2 regions of the Stenotrophomonas sp. Nf1 genome follow, and region 1 is predicted to be linked to the other one. Evidence: riboswitches for the same ligand, from Rfam matches in the RefSeq annotation. Region 1 holds a riboswitch; the other holds the start of a gene.

Region 1 (11,568 bases):
TCTGCAGGGCCAGCAGCGCCATGCAGCACATCAGCATCAGCGCGGCGATCACCGCCGCCAGCTTCTGCCACAGGTTGGGCTTGATCATGCCGCCGCCCCGGCCGGATCGACCAGCTTGTAGCCGCGTCCCCACACCGTCAGCAGCCGCCGCGGGTTGGCCGGGTCCGGCTCGATCTTGCTGCGCAGCCGATTGATGTGGGTGTTGACCGTGTGCTCGTAACCATCGTGCTGGTAGCCCCAGACCTGGTTGAGCAGCTCCATGCGCGCGAACACCTGGTCCGGGTGGCGCGCGAAGAACAGCAGCAGGTCGAACTCGCGCGGGGTCAGCTCCAGCACGTTGCCATCCACCGAAGCGGTGCGTGCCACCGGGTCCAGCTGCAACCCGCCCAGCTCGATCGCACCGGCATCGATGCGCGCGCTCTGCGCCATCGCCTCGGCACGGCGCAACAGCGCACGTACCCGCGCCACCAGCTCCGGCATCGAGAACGGCTTGGCCAGATAGTCGTCCGCACCCAGCTCCAGGCCGACGATGCGCTGGGTCTCGCTGCCGCGCGCACTGATGATGATGATCGGCACGTAACGCGCCATCGCGCGTGCACGCTGGCACACCTGCAGGCCATCCACGCCGGGCAGCATCACGTCCAGCACCAGCGCATCCCACGGTCCGTCCTGTTCGAGCAGGCGCAGGCCGGCGTCGCCGCTGGCGGCGTGGGCGACGTCGTAGCCTTCATCGCCCAGATGCATGCGCAGCAGGTCGGCGATGTGGGCATCGTCTTCAACGATCAGCACGCGTTTGGTGGACATCGGCAGCTCAGGGCCAGTGGGGAGGCTGCCTGCATTGTGGCGCGGGACGGCCGCCGATACCTCACGAAAAATTGAATCCTGCGTGAGGATTCGTTGACCCGGGCAGGCGCAGCATGGCCCCGTCGCCCCTTCCCGGAGTCCGCCATGCCCCTCACCCGACGCCATCTGCTGGGCCTGGGCGGTGTTGCCACCGCCGCCGGCCTGTTCGGACTGGGCGCCTGCAGCCGTGCCGCGCCGGCCGCCGCCGAGGCCCGTCCAGCGCGGCAGTTCGAGGTCATGCACAGCGATGCGCAATGGCGCCAGCAGCTGACCCCGGCGCAGTACGCGGTGCTGCGCCAGCAGGCCACCGAACGGCCGTGGAGCAGCCCACTCAACAAGGAACACCGGCAGGGCACCTTCGCCTGCGCCGGCTGCGCGCTGCCGCTGTTTTCCTCCTCCACCAAGTTCGAGAGCGGTACCGGTTGGCCCAGCTTCTGGGCACCGTTGCACAACGCGATCGGCGAGGACCGCGACGTCACCTTCGGCATGCTGCGGGTGGAAGTGCACTGCCGGCGCTGTGGCGGCCATCTCGGCCACGTGTTCAACGATGGCCCGCGCCCGACCGGGCTGCGCTACTGCATGAACGGTGCGGCCATGGTGTTTGTTCCCGGCGCCGGTGATGGCGCTGCCGACGGCTGGCGCGTGCCGGTCGGTTCTTCCCCTGTTTCCGGAGCCTGACCATGCTGCTGTTGCTGCTTGCCTACCTGGGCGGTGCGCTGACCCTGCTCAGCCCGTGCATCCTGCCGGTGCTGCCGTTCGTGTTCGCACGCGCCGACCGCCCCTTCCTGCGCAGCACGCTGCCGCTGCTGCTGGGCATGGCACTGACCTTCACCGTGGTCGCCAGCCTGGCCGCGGTGGGCAGCCAGTGGGTGGCACAGGCCAACCAGATCGGACGCTGGATCGCCCTGCTGCTGATGGCGCTGTTCGCGCTGGCCTTGCTGTGGCCACGGCTGGCCGACCATCTGCTGGCGCCGTTCCAGCGCGTGGGTGCGCAGCTGAGTGCGCGCGCCGATGCGGCCGATGCCGCCGGCCGTGGCGGCGCGTGGACCTCGCTGCTGATCGGCATCGCCACCGGCCTGCTGTGGGCACCCTGCGCCGGGCCGATCCTTGGTCTGGTGCTGACCGGTGCGGCCCTGCACGGCGCCAGCGCCGGCACCAGCACGCTGCTGCTGGCCTACGCGCTGGGCGCCATCACCGCTCTGGCCTTGGCGGTCTGGGTGGGCGGCCGCGTATTCCGCGCCCTGCAGGCGCGCCTCGGCCTGGGTGACGTGCTGCGCAAGGTGTTGGGCGTGGCCGCGCTGCTGGCGGTGGTGGCGATCGGTCTGGGCTGGGATACCGGCCTGCTGACCCGCCTGTCCACGCTCAGCACCGCGCGCATTGAACAGGGCCTGCTCGATGCGGTGCCCGGCGCGCAGCCGGCGGCACCGCCGATGATGATGCTGGCCGGTGCCAACGCTGCTACCGATGCACCGCTGCCGGTGGAAGGCACCCTGCCCGCGCTGGACGGTGCCACCGGCTGGCTCAACAGCCCGCCGCTGAGCGCCCAGCAGCTGCGCGGCAAGGTAGTACTGGTCGATTTCTGGACGTACTCCTGCATCAACTGCCTGCGCGCGATGCCGTTCGTGCACGAATGGGAGCGGCGCTACCGCGACCATGGCCTGGTGGTGATCGGCGTGCACACCCCGGAGTTCGCTTTCGAACGTGACCCACGCAACGTCATGAAGGCGGTTGAGCAGTTGAAGGTCGCGTACCCGGTGGCGCTGGACAACCAGTACACGATCTGGCGCGCGTTCAACAACCGCTACTGGCCAGCGCAGTACTTCGTCGATGCGCAGGGCAACATCCGTGGCCACCAGTTCGGTGAGGGCAACTACGTGCGTTCGGAACAGGTGATCCGCCGCCTGCTGACCGAGGCCGGCCAGACCCATCTGCCGCCGCCGGCTGATCCCGCCGCTGCCGACCTCAAGGGCGTGGCCGCGCAGGCTGACATGGGCAACCTGCGTTCGCCGGAGACCTACCTGGGCCACGCCCGCGCCGAGCAGTTCGCCTCGCCCGGTGGACAGCGTGCCGATACCGCCTTCGATTATTCGCTGCCCACTGCGCTGGCGCTGAACCAGTGGGGACTGTCCGGCCACTGGACGGTCACCGACGAGGCGGCACAACTGCAACGGGCCGGCGGCCGTATCGCCTTCCAGTTCCATGCGCGCGACCTGCACCTGGTGCTGGCGCCGAGCCAGGAAGGAAAGCCGGTGCGCTTCCGCGTGCTGCTCGATGGCAAGCCGCTGCCGGCCACCGACGCCGGCAGCGATGTCGGCGCCGACAGCAGTGGCGTGGTCGACGAACACCGGCTGTACCAGCTGGTGCGCCAGCGCGGCACGGTCGGCCCGCACCGCTTCGAGATCGAGTTCCTCGATGCGGGCGTACAGGCCTATGCCTTCACCTTCGGTTGAACCAGGAGGACACGATGAAACTCTCCTTTGAACAGGGCGTCGCCGCGGGTGTTGCCGGGTTGGTCGCCACGGCGCTGATCGCTGCGGTGCTGCTGGTCGATCACGGCGCGATCGCGGCACCGGTCGAGCCCAGCGCGCAGGCCAAGGCACTGCCCGCGCCCAGCGGCGAGGCTGCGTTCGGCGATGACGCCACCCATGCCAGCGTGGTGTTTGCCGGCGGCTGCTTCTGGGGGGTGCAGGGCGTGTTCCAGCACGTCAAGGGCGTGAGCAATGCGGTGTCCGGCTATATCGGCGGCAGCGCTGCCAACGCGCGGTACGAACGGGTCAGCAGTGGCCAGACCGGCCACGCCGAAGCGGTGAAGATCGACTACGACCCGCGCCAGGTGAGCTACGGGCAGCTGATGCAGGTGTTCTTCGCGGTGGCCCATGACCCGACCCAGCTCAACCGGCAGGGCCCGGACCACGGCAGCCAGTACCGCTCGGCCATCTTCAGCGACGACGCCCGCCAGCAAGCGGCCAGCCGTGCCTACATCGCCCAGCTCGGCCAGGCCGGCAGTTATTCCGCACCGATCGTCACCCAGCTGGTCAGCGGCCAGCGCTTCTACCCGGCCGAGAGCTACCACCAGAACTACATGAGCAACTACCCGCAGGCGGCCTACATCCGCTATTACGACGCGCCCAAGCTGGCGGCGCTGGGCAGGCAGTTCCCGGCGCTGTACCGGCGCGATGCGGTGCTGGTGCCGATGCGGTAGCCGGCATTTCCGCTGGGCCCCCACCGGCGCCCGGTGCTGCTGCCCTGTAGAGCCGAGCCCACGCTCGGCTGCCGTTGAGGGAAGAGCAGCCGAGCATGGGCTCGGCTCTACACAAAACGAAAAAAAACGCACGGCCATCCAGCCGTGCGCATGGAAAGTATCGCCCGGGCACCGATCAGGCCTGGCCGACAACAGCATGCTAGGCTCGCCGTCATCATGGGTACAGCTCCAGATGACGGGACATTCGATGGATACAGATGACCACAGCGCGATGATCCCTCCCCGCTACCAGCGGCTGTCCGATGAACTGGCCGAGGCCATCCACGGCGGTCGCCTGCCCGTAGGCAGCCGCCTGCCGTCGTTGCGGCAGATGGCGTCGCAGCGGCAGCTCAGCCTGAACACCGTGATCGCCGCCTATCGCCAGCTGGAGGATGCCGGCCTGGTGATTCCGCGGCCCAAGGCCGGCTTCGAGGTGGCGCCGCGGCTGTCGGTGCCGGATCGCTCGCTGCGCGATGTGCCCTCGGCACCGACCGCGCCGCTGCAGCAGGTGCTGATGGCCCGTGTACTGGAAGCGCAACGGCGCCCCGGTGTGATCGATCTGGCCTTCGCCGGCCCACGCGGTCGCCAGTTCTATCCCGGCGCGCAGCTGGCCAAGCACACTGCGCAGGTGCTGCGCCATGGCCAGCAGACGGTGGAGACCTATGCACGTCCGAATGGATCACCACGGTTGCTGGCGCAGATCGTACGGCGCGGCCCGCGCATGGGCCTGCACACCCACAGCGAGCGTCTGCTGCTCACCCATGGCGCGATGGAGGCCCTGCAGCTGGCACTGCGTGCGGTCACCCAGCCCGGTGATGCGGTGGGCATCGAAGCGCCGTCTTACTTCAACCTGTACCCGCTGCTGGCCACGCTGGGCCTGCAGGCCATTGAACTGCCGACCCATCCACAACACGGCCTCGACGTGGACGCGCTGGAGGCGCTGCTGGAGCACACGCCACTGGCGGCGCTGGTGGTGATGCCGACGGTGCACAACCCGTTGGGCTGCACCATGCCGATGGCCGCCAAGCAGCGCCTGGCCGAGCTGGTCAACGCGCGCCAGCTGCCGCTGATCGAAGATGCGGTGTATGCCGAGCTGCAGTTCTGCGAGCCACCGGCACCGCTGCTGAAGGCCTTCGATCGCGACGGCTGGGTGATGGTGGTCGGTGGCTTTTCCAAGACGCTGGCGCCGGACTACCGCATCGGCTGGCTCGATGGCGGCCGCTTCGCCGAGCGCATCGCACTGCTGAAATTCCAGTCCACCGGCGGCGAACCGCAGCTGCTGGGTGACGCAGTGGCCGCGTATCTGGAAGCGGGCAGCTACGAGCACCACCTGCACCGCATGCGCCGCCTGTATCGCGAACAGGTCGGACGGCTGCGCCAGCTGGTGGCCGAGCACTTCCCGGCCGGCACCCGTGCCACCGAACCGCAGGGCGGGTTCCTGCTGTGGCTGGAACTACCCGGCGTGGATACCCGCGAGCTGTTCGAGCGTGCGCTGGTGGAGGACATCGTGTTCATGCCCGGCCAGGTGTATTCGCGCGGCGCGCGCTACCGCCATGCCCTGCGCCTGTCGTGCTGCCAGACGCTGGACGCGCGCTTCGTTGGCGCGGTGGAGCGACTGGGGGCGATGGCGTGCGAGCTGGCAGCTGCAACACGGTAGTGCCGGCCGCTGGCCGGCAACTGCACTGCCGGCCAGCGGCCGGCACTACCCCAGGTCGCCAATCAGATGCGCGCTCAGCGCTTCGCCATCCGCCCCCGGCAGATGCGGCAGGCGGCCCCAGCACGGCATCGGCAGGCGCTGCTGCAACGTGGCGATGTTCTCCTCCTGGCGCTGCATGGCCGGGTCGATGTGGTTGCCGATCCAGCCCAGGCATTCCACGCCGCTGGCCTGCAGCGATTGCGCGGTCAGCCGCGCGTGGTTGACGCAGCCCAGGCGCATGCCCACCACCAGCAGCACCGGCAGCTGCAGCGCACGCACCAGATCGAGCTGATCCAGCGTGGCCGAGACCGGCGCCAGCCAGCCGCCTACGCCCTCCACCACCACGATGTCGGCCTGCGCGCGCAGCCGTTCGAACGCGGCCACGATCGGTGCCAGCTGCACCTGCACGCCGTCCTCGGCGGCTGCCAGTTCCGGGGCCAGCGGCTGCCGCAGCGCATAGGGGTTGAGGTCGGCATAGTCCGGTACCGGCCAGCTGGCCGCCTGCAGCGCCAGCGCATCCTCGTTGCGCAGGCCCTGCCCCCGGTCTTCGCTGCCGCTGGCCACCGGCTTCATGCCAACGGCACGCAGGCCGCGCCGGCGCAGCGCATGCAGCAGCGCCGTGCTGGCGGCGGTCTTGCCGATCTCGGTATCGGTGCCGGTCACGAACAACGCGGGCGGCAGGGTGGCGGGCAACGGCATCGGCAGGCTCCAACAGGGCAACAGAGCGTTCATTATCGCCGGCCCGGTGCGCTTGCTAGACTGCACGCATGTTCGCCAATGCCTCGCTGACCGGCAGCAAGCCGGAACAATACGCCCAGCTGCTGGAGCAGGCCCGTGGCCTGGTCTACGGTGAGTCCGACCGCATCGCCAATGCGGCCAATCTCTCCGCGCTGGTCTATCACGCCCTGCCCGACCTGAACTGGGTGGGCTTCTACCTGTACGACGGCAGGGAACTGGTGGTCGGCCCCTTCCAGGGCCTGCCGGCCTGCGTGCGCATTCCGCTGGACAAGGGCGTGTGCGGTGCCGCCGCCAGCCAGCGCGTGACCCAGCGCGTGGAAGACGTTGATGCCTTCCCCGGCCATATCGCCTGCGATTCGGCCTCGCGCTCGGAACTGGTGGTACCGCTGCTGCGCGGCGATGAGCTGATCGGCGTGTTCGACATCGACAGCCCCAAGGTCGGCCGCTTCGATGCCGACGACCAGGCCGGACTGGAAGCCATCGCGCGCGTGTTCGTCGAGGCGCTGGGATGAGCGCACCGAAGCTGCGCAACATCGGCCCGAAGAGTGCAGCCTGGCTGCGCCAGGTCGGCCTGCGCAGCCGCGAGGACCTGGCCGCGATCGGTGCGGTGGGCGCCTTCGTCAAGGTCAAGCGGGCCGGCTTCAAGCCCAGCCTGAACCTGCTCTACTCGCTGGAAGGGGCTTTGCTGGACTGCCACTGGCAGGACCTGAGCGAGCCGCAGCGTGAAACACTGGTGCAGGAGTACGAGGCACGCATCGCCGCGCATCCGCTGAAGGCGGCCGGCCCGGCCTCGGGTCCGGTGCATGAGCAGCGCTTCGATGACGACGCTGACGCTGAGGACAGCGCAGCGGACGACGCCGACGAGGATTGACGGCCTGGTAGTGCCGGCCGCTGGCCGGCAACCTCGGGAACGTTGCAAAGATCGTGCAGCTGCCGGCCAGCGGCCGGCACTACCGCTGGCTTACGGCTGCTGCAGCTCCAGCAGTTCGCCCACCAGGCCCACCTCACCGCGCTCCAGCCACACCCGCAGACGGGTACCGTGGTCGATGCGCAAGGCCCAGCACAGCGACATCGGCAGACCGCAGACCTGCGACAGCACCATGCGCAGCGGTCCACCGTGGCTGACCACCAGCGTCGGTAGCGGCTCCTCCTCGTCCAGCAACCGGTCGAGCGCGCGCGCGATGCGCCGTTCGAAGTGGCCCCAGCTTTCACCGTTGGGCGGCGGGAACGCATGCGGATCGGCGTGGAAGGCTGCCAGCGCGTCCTCCGGCAGGTCGAACAGCGACTGCCCGTCCCAATCGCCGAAATCCAGCTCCTCCCATTCCTCGTCTGCTTCCACATCCAGTCCGCGTGGGGTGGCCAGCGCCATGGCCGTATGCAGCGAACGCAGGCGCGGCGAACTGATCACCCGCTGCCATTCCTGCCCGGCGTAAGCCTCCACCAGTTCCTGCGGCAGGCGCGCCAGCTGCGGCGGATCGCTGCGGCCATCGAGGTATTCATCACGGCCGTTGCCCGCGTGGCGGACCAGATCGAGAATCATCGCTGCCGGCCGGTCTGTACCTGCCGGCGCGGCAGCGCCTTGGACAGGCCAGCGGCGGGAATCGGTAGCGGTTGGAACAGAATCATCGGCAACACTTCCAGAACTGATGCCCCGCGACGGGGCGCATCATTCTAGCGTGCGCCGCCCTCTGGCTGCCCACCTGCAACGGCGCTGCGCACCGGCATGGCGGGCGACATCAGCCGTTTGCCGAGACGGATCATCGGAGCTTCGACAAAACGATGGCCGAGTGCAGCCAGCGGCAGTACCACCAGCAGCGTCATCGCCGCGCACAACAGGTAGCCGACACTGCCGCCCTGGACGGCAAGCACCCGCGCGAACACCGGACCGAGCACCGCGATGACGATCGGATGGCCGAGATAAAGCGAATAGCTCACCGTGCCCAGCCAAGCGGAAAAGCGGTTCACCAGCCAACGCGGCGGACACTGCGAGAAGCCCAGCAGCAGGCACAGGTAGCCCAGCCCCGACAACTGCCACTGCCAGGGGCCGGCGGCAGCCCACGCGACTGAGGACGCGGCCAGCAGCAACAACAGCACACCGGCCAGGTTCAACCCCTGTGCCCAGCGCCGCGCGCGCGGTGCCGGCAACCGCGCCAGTGCAGCAAAGGCATGGAAGCCCACCAGCCCCATCGCGAAGACGGGGGCATGGCGCAGCCAACCGTAGTCACCCAGCGAAGCCTGGAGGCGCGGGCCCAGCACGCCCGTCCAGGCCAGCACCACCAGCGCCAGCAATCCGATCAACAGCGCCCAGGCGCTGCGCGCCTTGCCGACCAGCACGTAGAGCGCGGGAAAGATGGCGTAGAACAGCATCTCCACGCCCACCGCCCAACTGGCCCACACGATGCCCGCTTCCCATCCCGGGAACAGGTTGAAGGTGAAGGACAGGTTGGCCGCGATCTCCCCCCATGAATGACCGGCATGGTCGCCGCGACCATCGCGGAACAGGGAGAACATCAACAGCACATAGAAGAGCGGCGCGATGCGAAGGAATCGATGCAGGTAGAAGCTCAGCAGCGGCCGGCCGCTGGCCTGATGCCGGGGCATGGTGTAACACAGGGAAAACGCACTGATGACGAAGAACAGCGCAACGCCGGTGGCCCCCATGTGCACGGCCGGCAGCCAGGCCGCCGCTACCGGCAGGGCCGGTGCCGGCATCGACTGTACGTGGTACAGCACCACGTACACCGCCGCCAGGCCACGCAGGGCATCGAGAAACTGCAGGCGATCCTTCGCAACCATGGCCACTCGCACGAACCTGAAGAGGCCACTACTCTAACGCCCGCGGCAGGCAATGACTTAGACTGCGCGCACTTCCAGGTGACCTGCGGCTTCGGCCGGCAGGTTGAAACGGGAAGCCGGTGACGCGTGATTCCGCGCCATGCCGGCGCTGCCCCCGCAACGGTAAGCACGTCAGTTCCAGGCAATACGCCACTGTGCCGCGCGCACGGGAAGGCGCCTGGACGGTGGCCTCGCGCCACCCGGCGGCGAGCCCGGAGACCGGCCCGGAAGCCTCAGGTCGCGATGCGGTGGGCATGGCGCCAGATGCCTGCAGCCTGCGGGCATCGGCGCGTGCCTGCCTTCGCGGCTTCTCCCCTTCGCCACGCGGGCGTGCGTGGCACCTGGAGTCCCCCATGAAGCTGCAGTCCCGAATGCTGACCCTGGCCGTGCTGGCCGCCCTGCCCGCGCTGGCCCATGCCAACCAGGACACCACCGCACTCGACCAGGTCCTGGTCACTGCCACCCGCACCCCGATCGCGCTGCAGGACAGCATCGCGCCAGCGCAGGTGATCGACCGTGCGCAGATCGAATCCAGCCAGGCCACCTCGCTGCAGGAACTGCTGCGCGGGCGTGCCGGCATCAACCTGACCAACGCCGGTGGCCTAGGCAAGCAGAGTTCGCTGTTCCTGCGTGGCACCAACTCCGGCCACACCGTGGTGCTGGTCGATGGCGTGCGCATCAACAGCGCCGACCTCGGCCTGGCCATGTACCAGGACCTGCCGCTGGCGCAGATCGAGCGCGTGGAAATCGTCCGTGGTCCGCAGTCGAGTCTGTACGGCGCCGATGCCATCGGTGGCGTGATCCAGATCTTCACCCGTCGCAACCAGGGTGACTTCGCCCCGCACTTCCAGCTTGGTGGCGGCAGCAACGGCCTGCGCGAGGCCAGCGGTGGCATCGGCGGCGGCACCGAGCGCGGCTGGTTCGGCGCCGACATCGCCTACCAGCACTCCGATGGCATCGATGCCTGCCGCGGCTCGGCCACGCTGTTCACCGGTTGCTTCGCCGACGAGCCTGACCGCGACGGCTACCGCAACCTGTCCAAGAGCCTGCGCGGCGGCTATACCTTCAACGAGCAGTGGAACGTGGAAGGCAGCGCGCTGCGCGCCGATGGCAAGAACCATTACGACGGCTACTACAACTACTCCGAGACCCGCCAGCAGGTACTGGCCGGCAAGGTGCGCTACACCCCGTCCGAGCGCGTGGCCTTCACCGCCAACGTCGGACGCAGCGACAACGAATCGGACAACTTCGGTGCCTTCGATGTGCGTGGCAGCGCGCAGACCCACCGTGACAGCGCTTCGCTGCAGGGTGATTTCGGCGTGGCCGACGGCCAGCTGCTGAGCGCCGGCGTCGACTGGAGCGAAGACAACCTGGACGGCAGCAGCGCCGGTTACCTCGTCGACAGCCGCCGCAACACCGGCGTGTTCGTGCAGTACCAGGGCCGCTTCGGCCGCCACCAGCTGCAGGCCAGCGCGCGTAACGACGACAACCAGCAGTTCGGCAACCACGCCACCGGCAGCGTCGGCTGGGCGATGGAGCTGGGCCACGGCCTGCGCCTCAACGCCAGCTACGGCACCGCCTTCAAGGCACCGACCTTCAGCGACCTGTACGACCCGTGGAGCGGCGTGCCGACCCTGGATCCGGAGAAGTCCAAGAGCGCCAATCTGGGCGTTTCGCAGCAGGGCCAGGGCTGGCACTGGGGCCTGGACGTGTACGAAACGCGTATCGACGACCTGATCACCTACGATGCCGCGACGTTCCGGATGCAGCAGGTGGAGAAGGCCCGCATCCGCGGCGCCGAACTGACCGGTGGCGCGCTGCTGGCCGGCTTCGACATCACCGCGCAGCTGAGCTACACCGACCCGCGCAACCGCACCGGGGACAGTGCACAGTTCGACAACTGGCTGCCGCGCCGCGCGCAGCAGACCGCTCGCCTGGACATCGACCGTCGCTTCGGTGATTTCCGCACCGGGCTGACCGTGCAGGGTGCCGGCAAGCGCTATGACGATGCCGCCAACACGGTGAAGGTCGGCGGCTACGGCACGCTGGATCTGCGCGCCGAGTACGCATTGACGCCGTCGTGGTCGCTGCTGGCACGCGCGGCCAACGTGTTCGACCGCAGGTACGAGACGGTTGCGTGGTTCAACCAGCCCGGCCGCGAGTACCAGCTGAGCGTGCGTTACCAGCCGAAGTAGTGCCGGCCGCTGGCCGGCAA
Region 2 (11,568 bases), on a different contig from region 1:
TTCGATGGCACCACGCTGGCCGAGCGCCAGGTGGGGCTGGTCAGCGCGCGCGGTGGCAATGCGCAGTACACCGGCGCCACCGCTCAACAGGCGGACTGGGCCGGTGCATACGGTGAGGGCATGCTCAGCGTGCAGGGCAACGGCCTGGCCGGGCCGGAGGTGCTGGCCGCCATGCAACGCAGCTTCCAGGCATCACGCGGCGCACTGGCGGCGCGCCTGCTGGCGGCACTTGAAGCCGGCCAGGCGGCGGGGGGCCAACGCAGCGGGCAATGGTCGGCAGCGTTGCTGGTGCGCACCCCCGGCGGCGACTGGCAGGACACCGACCTGCGCGTGGACGCCGATCCACGCGCGGTAGCGCGGCTGCGCGAGCTGTACGACATGCGCCTGTCCAACGACGCGATCATCCGTGCCGAGCAACGCTGGGAGAAAGGCGATGTGGCCGGTGCGCGCGCCGCGCTGGCGACGTCGCTGTCGCTGGCACACGGCTGGGACCGCACCTGGGCCCGGGCTGCGCGGCTGGCCATGCGCCAGGGCGATGCCGCGCTGGCACGCGAGTATCTGGCCGGTCTGCGCACGCTCAACCCGGGCTGGGTAAAGCAGGAGCTGGCATTGCCGCTGTATGCGCCGCTGCGGGGTGATGCGGTGGTGGAGGCGTGGCGCTGAGGTACCCCGGGGAGGGGTCAGATCCGTTTTCCTGTGGAAAACGGATCTGACCCCGATTGCCCCCGATTGGACCGGTTCAATAAATCGGCGTCACCTTCATCTGCGGCAGTGGCCGCGGCGCCCCGTCGGTGAGGTCGGGACCGAGGTCGTCCCAGCTGCGGCCCTGTTCGACCATCAGCCCCCACAGCTGCTGTGAGCCCAACCGTTTGTCTTCCGAGCCCAGCTTGTACGACGGCGGTGCCGGCACGCCGCTGGCGACCATCGAATAGGCTGCGCGATACGCCAGTACCTGCTGCGCCGGATCATCGGTACGCGCCACTTCCAGCGTGTAGCGCTGGTAGGCCGAGGCCAGATTGCGCCAGCGGATCCAGTAGTGGTTCTCGAACGAGAACGCACAGAAGCGTGCGCCGGCCAGGCTGCCCTTGTCGGCAATGCGGGTCAGCACCTCCTGCGGCATGTCCAGGTTCATTCCCCCTTCGTCACCCTGCAGGCTGACGTGCACGATGCGGTCGCGGTAGCCCGGCGCCCGTGCCTGCAGCAGGTCACGCCAGTTCTGCATGGTCGCCACCACCGCGAACAGGAAGCGGCCCAGTTCGGCGGCGGCCAGCGGCGTGGCGATCGACTGGTAGGTGCGCTGCCAGCCGTGACGGTTTTCGGTGGGCAGGAACACCGCGTGTTCCAGCGCCTGGCGGCCGCTGCCGCCGTGGCCGACGGCCTCGGCATGCTGCGGATAGACCAGATTGATGGCGAAGGTCGGCCAGCGCGGCAGCGCGGCGTCGAACAGATGGATCGGGAAGTTGCTGCTGATGCCGCCGTCGGAGAACCAGCAGATGCGGAAGGCGGTGATCACCGGGCCACAGGCCTGCCCGGCACTGGTCAACCCTTCCATGCTGTCGGCGACGTTGTGCTCCGGATCGGCTGCCGCGGCCGTCGGCTCGCAGCGTCGCTCGCGGCGCGACGGCTCATGCAACGGCACCGCGCTGATCAGCAGCGGGAAGCTCAGGCTCATGCGCGTGGCCACCAGCACCGGCAGCTGCGGGCCCTGCGGCAGGCGGTGATAGTGCCGCCCGTCCACCTCCAGCGGCGGCCCGGCGTGGTCCACCAGCCACTGCACCACGCTGGCCGGGAACAGCTGCGCGAACTCCTCGCGCAGGAACCAGAACTGCGCCCCGCCCAGCGGCAGCGTGCGCGGCTCGTTGTGCGAGACACAGGTGGTGATCATCTGCAGGCTGATCGCATGCGGGCTGTCCGGCTCACCGGCGTAGCGCGGCGCGTCATGCAGGTCGGCGAAGGTCAGCGGCGCGTCCAGTGCCTTGCCCGACAGCTGCTGCAGGCAGGTGTGCAGCCACTCGGTCAGTGCCGGCTTGGAGCGGTCACGCCCCAGACCACTGCACAGGCCCAGCAGGTTGCGCCGCGCCACCCGCGCCACCCGCAGCGCAGCGCCGGCCACACCCGCCCCATACGCGCACAGCAGCGACGGCACCAGCGTGGCCGCCATGCCGCTCCAGCCACCGCCCCACCAGCCCAGGCCGAGCAGCAGCGCCAGCGAGACCAGCACTTCCAGCGGTGCAATGGTGAACACCGCGATGGCCAGGCACAGCAGCTTGCGCGGCAGGCCGGCATTGCCGGTAAGTACCACCAGCAGCCGGTACGCCGCACGCGCACCGCGTGCAGGCTGGAACAGCCGATAGATGAAGCCGCGCTGCGACAGCTGCGCCGACACCGCCGACAGTCCGTTGTAGCCGGCGTCATCGGGCAGGTGCTCGCCGGCCTGCTGGCGACGATCGCCGCAGGCCGCCGCCGCCGCCACTGCCGCGGCGATGGCGCCGGCCGAGGTACCGCCGATGCTCTTGAAGCGGTATTCGCGGGCCAGCGCGAGTACTGCATTGGGATACACGATGCCGCTGGTGATGCCGCCCTTCATGACCAGATCGCAATATTTGTCTGCCACACGCCCTCTCCCGTCCGCTGGTGTCCAGTATGGCAAGGGACGCTCTCACAACCTGAGAAGTGAGCCACACCACTGCACGGACTTCGGTCCTTGACCATTGTCGCCAACCGGTCCACCGTGCACACGCCGAAGGTATCCCTGTCCTCGCTCCGGCAAAGGCAGGGATTTAAACGGGAATCCGGTGAAGGCGCCTGGCGCGCCCATTCCGGAGCTGCCCCGCAGCGGTGAATGGAAACGAATCCTGCCAACAGCACTGGGCTTACGCCTGGGAAGCGGCAGGGAGTAGGAGGGCTTCGGCCCGTGTCCATCAGCCCGAAGACCGGCCCCGGCCGGGGGACACGACCGTCCCCTGATTCGACCTGGACTCTCCGCGGGGAGGGTGCCGGGGCTGTCGTTGTCCTGCGCAGGCGGGCAGCGCGGTCGCGCGCGTCCTTTCCACGGTATCCGATCAGACCCGTTCCCCACGCCCTGAGGCAGGGGCCGTCGCCGTTGCCGGCGGCCCCTGCGGTACCCGACCATGACCGAGCTCCAACGCCCCACCCTGACCCTGCCCGCCGACGGCAAGCGCCTGCTGCTGCATTCCTGCTGCGCGCCCTGTTCGGGTGAAGTGATGGAGGCGATCACCGCCTCCGGGATCGACTACGCGATCTTCTTCTACAACCCCAACATCCACCCGGTGAAGGAATACGAGCTGCGCAAGCAGGAGAACATCCGCTTCGCGCAGCAGCACGGCATTCCGTTCATCGACTGCGACTACGACACCGACAACTGGTTCAGCCGCGCGCGCGGCATGGAGAACGAACCCGAGCGCGGCATCCGCTGCACGATGTGCTTCGACATGCGTTTCGAGCGCACCGCGCTGTATGCGCACGAGCACGGCTACGACACCATCAGTTCGTCGCTGGGCATCTCGCGCTGGAAGAACATGGCGCAGATCAACGACTGCGGCATCCGCGCCGCCTCGCGCTACGAAGGCCTGCAATACTGGGACTACAACTGGCGCAAGGGCGGTGGTGCCAGCCGCATGGTCGAGATCAGCAAGCGCGAGCAGTTCTACCAGCAGGAATACTGTGGCTGCGTGTATTCGCTGCGCGATGCCAACCGCCACCGCCGTGAAACCGGCCGCGAGCGGATCAGGATCGGCCTGCTGTACTACGGGCAGGACGCTGGGACGCCGCAGGGCGATTGACGTGCGCTCGGGGGGCGGCCACGCTGGTCGCCCCTTCAGTTTGTAGTGGATCTGCCATGACTGCCCTGCCCGCCGATGTCGCCCTGCTGGTGATCGACCTGCAGCCGGACTTCATGCCCGGCGGTGCGCTGGCCTGTGACCAGGGCGATGCGCTGGTGGCGCCGATCAACGCACTGCTGGCGCAGCGCCACTACCGCACGGTGGTGGCCACCCAGGACTGGCACCCGGCCGACCATGCCTCGTTCGCCAGCCAGCACCCCGGCAAGCGCCCGTTCGAGACCATCCTGCTGCACGCACAACCGCAGACCCTGTGGCCCGACCACTGCGTGCAAGGCAGCGAAGGCGCCGTGCTGCACCCGGGCGTGGACTGGACTTCGGCCGACCTGATCCTGCGCAAGGGCACGCGCCCACAGGTGGATTCGTACAGCGCCTTCCGCGAAAACCATGGCCCCGACGGCGAGCGCCCGGCCACCGGCCTGGCCGGCTGGTTGCACGAGCGCCGCATCCGCGAGGTGCACGTGTGCGGCCTGGCGCGTGACTACTGCGTGCTGTGGAGCGCGCAGGACGCGGTGAAATCCGGCTTCCGGGTGAAGTTCCTGTGGGAGCTGACCCGGCCGGTGACCGAGGCCAACGACGCGATGGTGCGCGAGGCGCTGGGCAAGGCGGGGGTTGCGGTGATCTGACCCGCATCTCCTGCGGTTGCTCACTGTAGAGCCGAGCCATGCTCGGCTCATCCACCGGGTTCACAGCATCTGGCCGAAGAACAGCCGAGCATGGCTCGGCTCTACAGAAGGCAGGATTTGGTAGTGCCGGCCGCTGGCCGGCTTCCTCGGGATCTCTACCGTTGCCGGCCAGCGGCCGGCACTACCGGAATACGACCGTGCGATGCCCGTTGAGTCATCATGTCGCCTCTGCCGCTTGTCTGCCCCTGCAGACAGCAACACAATGAACCTCCAGCCCTCCAAGTACGCCACCCTACAGATCGCGGGACGGCCGAACCGAGGGCTTTTTACTGGAAGGAATCGAAAGGGCAAAGGCATGCCAACGGCGATCCTCATCGATGGCGGATATTTCGTTAAGAGATTCCGCCGGATTGAACCTCACAACGCCGGCAACGCTGAACGTGCCGCAGAGGTTGCCTACCGGTGGGCACTTGCGCACCTGAATTCGTCGGGGTGTGAACGACGGGATCTCTACCGCATTTTCTTCTACGACTGCCCACCACTCCGGAAGCGGATGCACAACCCGATCTCAGGCGCCTGCATCGACTATGCACGCTCGCCGGAAGCACACTTCAGGGTCAGCCTTCACGAGGCCCTGAAGCAGAAGCGAAAAGTGGCACTGCGTCTTGGCCATCTCGCGGACTCCAGTTCGTGGACAACCGATTCACGAACGCTCGATGCGCTCCTGAAAGGCAAGCGCTCATTCTCCACGCTTCTGCCCGGCGATCTGCACCCGGAAGTCAGACAGAAGGGCGTTGATATGCGTATTGGTCTGGATATCTCATCGTTGTCGCTGAAGCGGCAGGTTCGCCAGATCATTCTGGTGGCGGGTGATGCGGACTTCATACCCGCCGCCAAACTCGCGCGTCGCGAGGGCGTTGATTTCATGTTGGACCCGATGTGGTCTTCGATTCCGCCTGGCCTTCTGGAGCACATTGATGGCGTCCGCTCAACGTGCCCCAGGCCTGCCTGCAGGAAAAGCGCGTGGAATGCGAATGAAGCCGCTCCTCCTGGAGAGTGAGAAAGCCGCCGGGCATTACCGGCCATCGGTGGCAGTGCCGGCCGCTGGCCGGCAACCTCGGGATTGCTGCAATTGCCGGCCAGCGGCCGGCACTACCGGAATACGACCGTGCGGTGTCCGTTGAGCAGGATGCGGTGCTCCACATGGCGGCGCACCGCGCGTGCCAGCACCTGCGATTCGGTATCGCTGCCCAGCCGCACCAGCTCGCGCGGCGCCATCGCATGGTCGACGCGGGCCACGTCCTGTTCGATGATCGGGCCTTCGTCCAGATCCTCGGTTACGTAGTGCGCGGTGGCACCAATGATCTTGACCCCGCGCGCGTGCGCCTGGTGGTACGGCTGCGCGCCCTTGAAGCTGGGCAGGAAGCTGTGGTGGATGTTGATCGCACGGCCTGCCAATGCTCGGCACAGCGTGGGTGACAGGATCTGCATGTAGCGCGCCAGCACCACCAGATCGATGCGTTCGCGCTCGACCAGATCGATGATCTGCTGCTCCTGCACCGCGCGCGTTTCGGCGTTCACCGGCAGATGATGGAACGGCACCTGATAGGACGCGGCCAGCGGCGCGAAGTCGGCGTGATTGGACGCCACTGCGGCGATGTCCACCTTCAGCTGGCCACTGTGGGCGCGGAACAGCAGATCGTTCAGGCAATGCCCCTGCTTGCTGACCAGCACCAGCAGGCGCGCACGGCGGCGACCGTCGTGCAGCTGCCAGTCCATGCCGAAGTCGGCCGCCAACGTGGCCATCGCGGCGTGCACGGTGTCCAGCGGCAGGCTCGCGTCGCGGTCGAAATGCACGCGCAGGAAGAAGCGGCCGCTCTCCTCGTCACCGAACTGCTGGGCGTCGAGGATGTTGCAACCGTGGTCGAACAACAGGCCGGACACACGGTAGACGATGCCGGTACGATCGGGGCAGGACAGGGTGAGGATGGAATCGGGGCGCATCCTGGCAGTGTAGGCCAGCAGGGTGTTGATCGGATCGATGGTCACCGATGCAACCGAAGGGCTTGGTTCTGTCCCAAGCGATACTTGGCCGATCCCGTGGCAAGCTGGCTGGTCATGAACCTGTTGCAACTGATCCGCAGCTTCACCCGCACCGCAGAGACCGGCAGCATTGCCGCTGCGGCCCGCACCCTTGGCATCAGCGCCACCGCCGTCGGCCAGAACATCAACCGGCTCGAGGCCCATCTGGGCGTACGGCTGCTGAACCGCAGCACGCGCCAGCTGGCACTCAGCGAGGCCGGTGCGTTGTATCTGGCGCAGGTGCGGCACATCGAAGCCGACCTGGCACGCGCGCAGGCGATGGTCACCGCTGGCGATATCGAACCGGCCGGGCCGCTGCGCATCGCCAGCAGCAGCGCGTTCGGTCGCCATGTACTGGCGCCGTTGCTGCCCTCGCTGCAGCAGCGCTACCCGCAGCTGCAGCTGGAGCTGCGCCTGAATGACCGCGCCGTACAGCATGGCCCGGAGGCGGTGGATGCCAGCATCCGCATCGGTGCGCAGCTGGAGGACGGCGTGGTCGCACGGCAACTGGCGCGCGTGCCGTTCGTGTTCTGCGCTGCGCCGGCCTACCTGCAGGCGCACGGTACGCCGCAACACCCGTCCGATCTGGGCAGCCATCGCGGGCTGCTGCACCGCTTCCCGACCGATGGCCGGCCGCTGCGCTGGGGCCTGCTGAAGGACGGCCAGCGCGTGGACGCCGCGCTGCCGCCCAGCATGGTCTGCGATGACATCGATGCGCTGGCCGCTCTGGCCGCCGCCGGAGCCGGCATCACCCGGCTGGCCGCGTTCGTGGCCGAACCCTATCTGCGTGACGGCCGCCTGCGTGCGGTGTTCGACACCGACAGCGCATGGCGCCCGGAACCGATGGACGTCTACTTCTGCGTCAGCGACCGCCGCGACTTCACCGCCAAGATCCGTGCGCTGTTCGAGCACCTGCAGGTCGGCATGGCGCCGGCCTGGCGGGTGTGAGCCTCAGCGGGTCTTGAACACGCCGCGTGCATCGCGCGGTTCGCAGCGCAGGTACTGCGGCGCCGGTAGCACGCTCTCGCGCAGTGCGGCAGCGGCGTGCCACGGCCAACGCGGGTCGTAGAGGATGCCGCGCGCCAGCGCCACGGCATCGGCATGGCGGTGGCGCAGGATCGACTCGGCCTGCTCCGGCTCGGTGATCATGCCCACGGCGATGACCGGCATGCGCACCTTGGACTTGATCGCCGCCGCGAACGGCACCTGGTAGCCCGGGCCGACGGTGATCTTCTGGCGCTCATCCAGCCCGCCGCTGGAAACGTGCAGGAAATTGCAGCCGCGTGCGTCCAGGACCTGCGCCAGTGCTTCGCTCTGCACCAGATCCCAGCCACCTTCTACCCAGTCGCTGGCGGACAGGCGCACACCCACCGCGACCTTGTCCGACACCGCCGCGCGCACCGCGTCGAACACTTCCACCAGCAGACGCAGGCGGTTCGGCAGCGAGCCACCGTAGCCATCGGTGCGACGGTTGCTCAGCGGCGACAGGAACTGGTGCAGCAGGTAACCGTGCGCGGCATGCAGCTCGATCAGCTCGAAGCCCAGGCGCTCGGCGCGCACCGCGCTGGCGGCGAAGGCGGCGATGACCTCGGCGATGCCGGCCTCGTCCAGTGCCTGCGGCGCCGGATCTGCGGCATGGAACGGCAGCGGCGACGGTGCCACCGTGGGCCAGCCGCGGGCATCGTCGGCCGGCAGCTGGCCACCGCCATCCCACGGGCGCCTCACCGAGGCCTTGCGCCCGGCGTGGCCAAGCTGGATGCCCAGCGGCATCGGCGACCAGCGGCGGACGCTGGCCAGCACCTGCGCCAGCGCGGCCTCTGTGCCGTCGTCCCACAGCCCCAGATCGGCCCAGCTGATGCGGCCGCGCGGTTCGACCGCGGTGGCTTCCAGGATCAGCAGACCGGCGCCGGACTGCGCCAGGTTGCCCAGATGCATGGCGTGCCAGTCGCTGGCGCGGCCGTCTTCGGCGGAGTACTGGCACATCGGCGCGATGACGATGCGGTTGGACAGGGTGAGGGGGCCGAGCGAGATCGGCGAAAACAGCTGGGTCACGGCAATGCGGGGCAAGCGGATGGGTGAGCGTATTGCACCGCCGCACGGCCTGCGAATCAACCGTGTGGATGGATCGCTGTTTCGCGCGACCTGGCTGAGCCGAGCGTGGGCTCGGCTCTACAGAAACCAACAACCCCTTGTAGAGCCGAGCCCACGCTCGGCTCAGCCCGCCACCCAGCCGGTCAACGCCTCGGCGCAGTCGCGTTCATCCTTGAACTGCAGCAGGTCATCGGCGCGGGTGCGTCCGCGGTTCAGCGCCGCTACGGGCAACCCTGCCCTGGCCGCGGCCTGCACGAAGCGGAAGCCCGAATAGACCATCAGCGAGGAACCCACCACCAGCACGGCGTCGGCCTGCTGCAGGTGTTCATGCACGGCCGCCACGCGCTCACGCGGCACGTTTTCACCGAAGAACACCACGTCCGGCTTCAACACCCCGCCGCAGTGCGGGCACTCGGGCACCATGAAGCGGGAGAAATCGGTCTCCAGATCGGCGTCGCCATCGGGAGCGATGCCGGCCTCCAGGGCATCCCAGCCCGGATTGGCCTCCAGCAGGCGCTGCTGGAAATCCTCACGGCGGCTGCGGCGTTCGCAGCCCATGCAGCGCAGCAGGTCCAGGCGGCCATGCAGGTCGATCACGTTGTGGCTGCCGGCGCGCTGGTGCAGGCCGTCCACGTTCTGGGTCAGCAGCACCTGCAGCTTGCCACGCGCTTCCAGTGCCGCCAGCGCCTGGTGGGTGCCGTTGGGCCGGGCCCGGCCGAAGCGCGGCCAGCCCAGCAGGCTGCGCGCCCAGTAGCGCTGGCGGGTGGCCGCCTCGCCCATGAAGGCCTGGTAGGTCACCGGCGGCGTGCGCTTCCACTGGCCGTCGGTGTCGCGGTAGTCGGGAATGCCCGAAGCGGTACTGCAACCGGCGCCGGTCAGCACGAACAGGCGCTGGGCGCGGTCGATGAAGTCGGTCAGCGGCGGGGTCATGGTCTTCAGGTGGGGGCGTTCGGGCGCCCCCGCAAGCATCGGTTCAGGGCGCAGCGGGCAGACGCGGCACGGCCGTGGGCTGGCCGTCTTCACCCAGCGCGATCATCACGAAGTGGCCGCGGGTACACAGCTGGCGCTCGCCGCTGTGCAGATCTTCGGCAATCAGCTCCACTTCGACCTTCATCGAGCTGCGGCCAACCTCGACGATGCGGCCGATGGTTTCCACCATCTGTCCGATGCGGATCGGCAGTTTGAAGTCGACCTGGTCGCTGCGTGCGGTCACCACGGTGCGGCGCGAATAACGGGCGGCGGCCAGGAACGCGGCCTTGTCCATCCACGCCAGCGCCTGGCCACCGAACAGGGTGCCCATGTGGTTGGTGTGGTTGGGGAAGACGATTTCGGCCATGCGCACTTCGATGGGCGGCACGGTCTCGGGGATCGGGGTCATGGCGGGGATGTCGGTGTGGGGTGCGGCAATTTTATGCCAGGCCCCGTGCAGGCGGCGCTACACTGCGCCACGCCCACTGCCAGGACTGACCATGCCCGCCCCCTCCGACCTTGTGGCCTTCGCCCTCATCTCGCTGGGCATGGTGCTTACACCCGGGCCGAACATGATCTACCTGGTCTCGCGCTCGATCTGCCAGGGCCGCACCGCCGGCTTGATTTCGCTGGGCGGGGTCGCGCTGGGCTTCGTGTTCTACATGCTGTGCGCGGCGCTGGGCATCACCGCCCTGCTGATGACCGTGCCGCTGGCCTACGACACGCTGCGCATCGGCGGTGCGTTGTACCTGCTGTATCTGGCCTGGCAGGCACTCAAGCCCGGCGGCCGGTCGCCGTTCGCGGTACGTGACCTGCCGCAGGACAGCCCGCGCAGGCTGTTCGCGATGGGCTTTCTGACCAACCTGCTGAATCCGAAGATCGCGGTGATGTACCTGTCACTGCTGCCGCAGTTCCTGCACCCGGAAGGCCATGGCAGTGTGCTGATGCAGTCGCTGGTGCTGGGCTTCACCCAGATCGCGATCAGTGTCAGCGTCAACGCCGTGATCGCGGTGATGGCCGGCAGCATCGCCGGCTTCCTGGCCGCGCGCCCGACCTGGCAGGCGGTGCAGCGCTGGCTGATGGGCACAGTGCTGGCCGGGCTGGCGGTACGCATGGCGGTGGAAGGGCGGCGCTGAGCGTAGCGTCGAGCTTGCTCGACGGCCGTTGAGCCTTTGTAGAGTCGAGCTTGCTCGACTGCCGTTCGCGTAGAGCAGTCGAGCAAGCTCGACTCTACAAGAACAAAAAACCCCGGCGTTGGCCGGGGTTTTTCGTTGCAACCGGAGTGACCGCTTCGATCAGAAGTTCATGTCGAAGGCGACTTCGCCCTGCACGCCGACCTGGTAGGCCGAGACGCGGCGTTCGAAGAAGTTGGTCAGTTCCTGCACGTCCTGCAGCTCCATGAACGGCAGCGGGTTGCGCACGTTGTACTTCTTTTCCATGCCCAGCTTGGCGAAATGCTGGTCGGCGCAGTGCTGCAGATACTGGCGCATGTCGCGGGTCGAGATGCCCGCCACGCCGCCGGACAGCACGTCTTCGGCGAACTGCACTTCGCATTCGATGGCTTCGGCCAGCATGTCATAGACCTGCTGCTTCATCTCATCGTCAAACAGGTCCGGCTCTTCCTCACGCACCACGCGCACCGACTCGAATGCGAACTCCATGTGCGCGCTCTCGTCGCGGAACACCCAGTTGGTGCCCGAGGCCAGGCCCGGCAGCAGGCCACGCGAACGGAAGTAGTACACGTAGGCGAACGCGGCGAAGAAGAACAGGCCTTCGATGCACGCGGCGAAGCAGATCTGGTTGAGCAGGAACTGGCGGCGCTCGGCACGGGTCTCGATGCGCTTCAGGTCCTGGATCGAGTCGATCCACTTGAAGCAGAAGTCGGCCTTCTTCTTGATCGAGTCGATGTTCTCCACCGCGGCGAACGCTTTGACGCGCTC

What was found. A riboswitch is a leader RNA that binds a small molecule or an ion and turns the genes downstream of it on or off. The one in region 1 is predicted to bind cobalamin.
Region 2: it holds a riboswitch for cobalamin, as region 1 does, so the genes downstream of both, C9412_RS10050 (epoxyqueuosine reductase QueH) here and btuB (TonB-dependent vitamin B12 receptor) in region 1, are expected to answer to the same signal.

What each region holds. Positions count from the first base shown of each region.
Region 1 covers NZ_PYTV01000007.1:149,874-161,441, reverse strand. Annotated here, with positions in the region: gene C9412_RS14215 (HAMP domain-containing sensor histidine kinase) at 1-88, opposite strand, end outside; gene C9412_RS14210 (response regulator transcription factor) at 85-804, opposite strand; gene msrB (peptide-methionine (R)-S-oxide reductase MsrB) at 949-1,521, shown strand; gene C9412_RS14200 (cytochrome c biogenesis protein DipZ) at 1,524-3,293, shown strand; gene msrA (peptide-methionine (S)-S-oxide reductase MsrA) at 3,308-4,045, shown strand; gene C9412_RS14190 (PLP-dependent aminotransferase family protein) at 4,293-5,741, shown strand; gene bioD (dethiobiotin synthase) at 5,787-6,479, opposite strand; gene C9412_RS14180 (GAF domain-containing protein) at 6,548-7,030, shown strand; gene C9412_RS14175 (TfoX/Sxy family protein) at 7,027-7,389, shown strand; gene C9412_RS14170 (histidine phosphatase family protein) at 7,480-8,058, opposite strand; gene C9412_RS14165 (acyltransferase) at 8,190-9,314, opposite strand; cobalamin riboswitch at 9,374-9,596, shown strand; gene btuB (TonB-dependent vitamin B12 receptor) at 9,707-11,548, shown strand.
Region 2 covers NZ_PYTV01000004.1:297,102-308,669, reverse strand. Annotated here, with positions in the region: gene C9412_RS10060 (DUF1028 domain-containing protein) at 1-663, shown strand, start outside; gene C9412_RS10055 (patatin-like phospholipase family protein) at 740-2,614, opposite strand; cobalamin riboswitch at 2,728-2,957, shown strand; gene C9412_RS10050 (epoxyqueuosine reductase QueH) at 3,132-3,803, shown strand; gene pncA (bifunctional nicotinamidase/pyrazinamidase) at 3,860-4,486, shown strand; gene C9412_RS10040 (NYN domain-containing protein) at 4,749-5,546, shown strand; gene purU (formyltetrahydrofolate deformylase) at 5,639-6,490, opposite strand; gene C9412_RS10030 (LysR family transcriptional regulator) at 6,605-7,516, shown strand; gene C9412_RS10025 (NADH:flavin oxidoreductase/NADH oxidase) at 7,520-8,620, opposite strand; gene C9412_RS10020 (NAD-dependent protein deacetylase) at 8,783-9,589, opposite strand; gene C9412_RS10015 (acyl-CoA thioesterase) at 9,633-10,037, opposite strand; gene C9412_RS10010 (LysE family translocator) at 10,129-10,764, shown strand; gene C9412_RS10005 (ribonucleotide-diphosphate reductase subunit beta) at 10,924-11,568, opposite strand, start outside.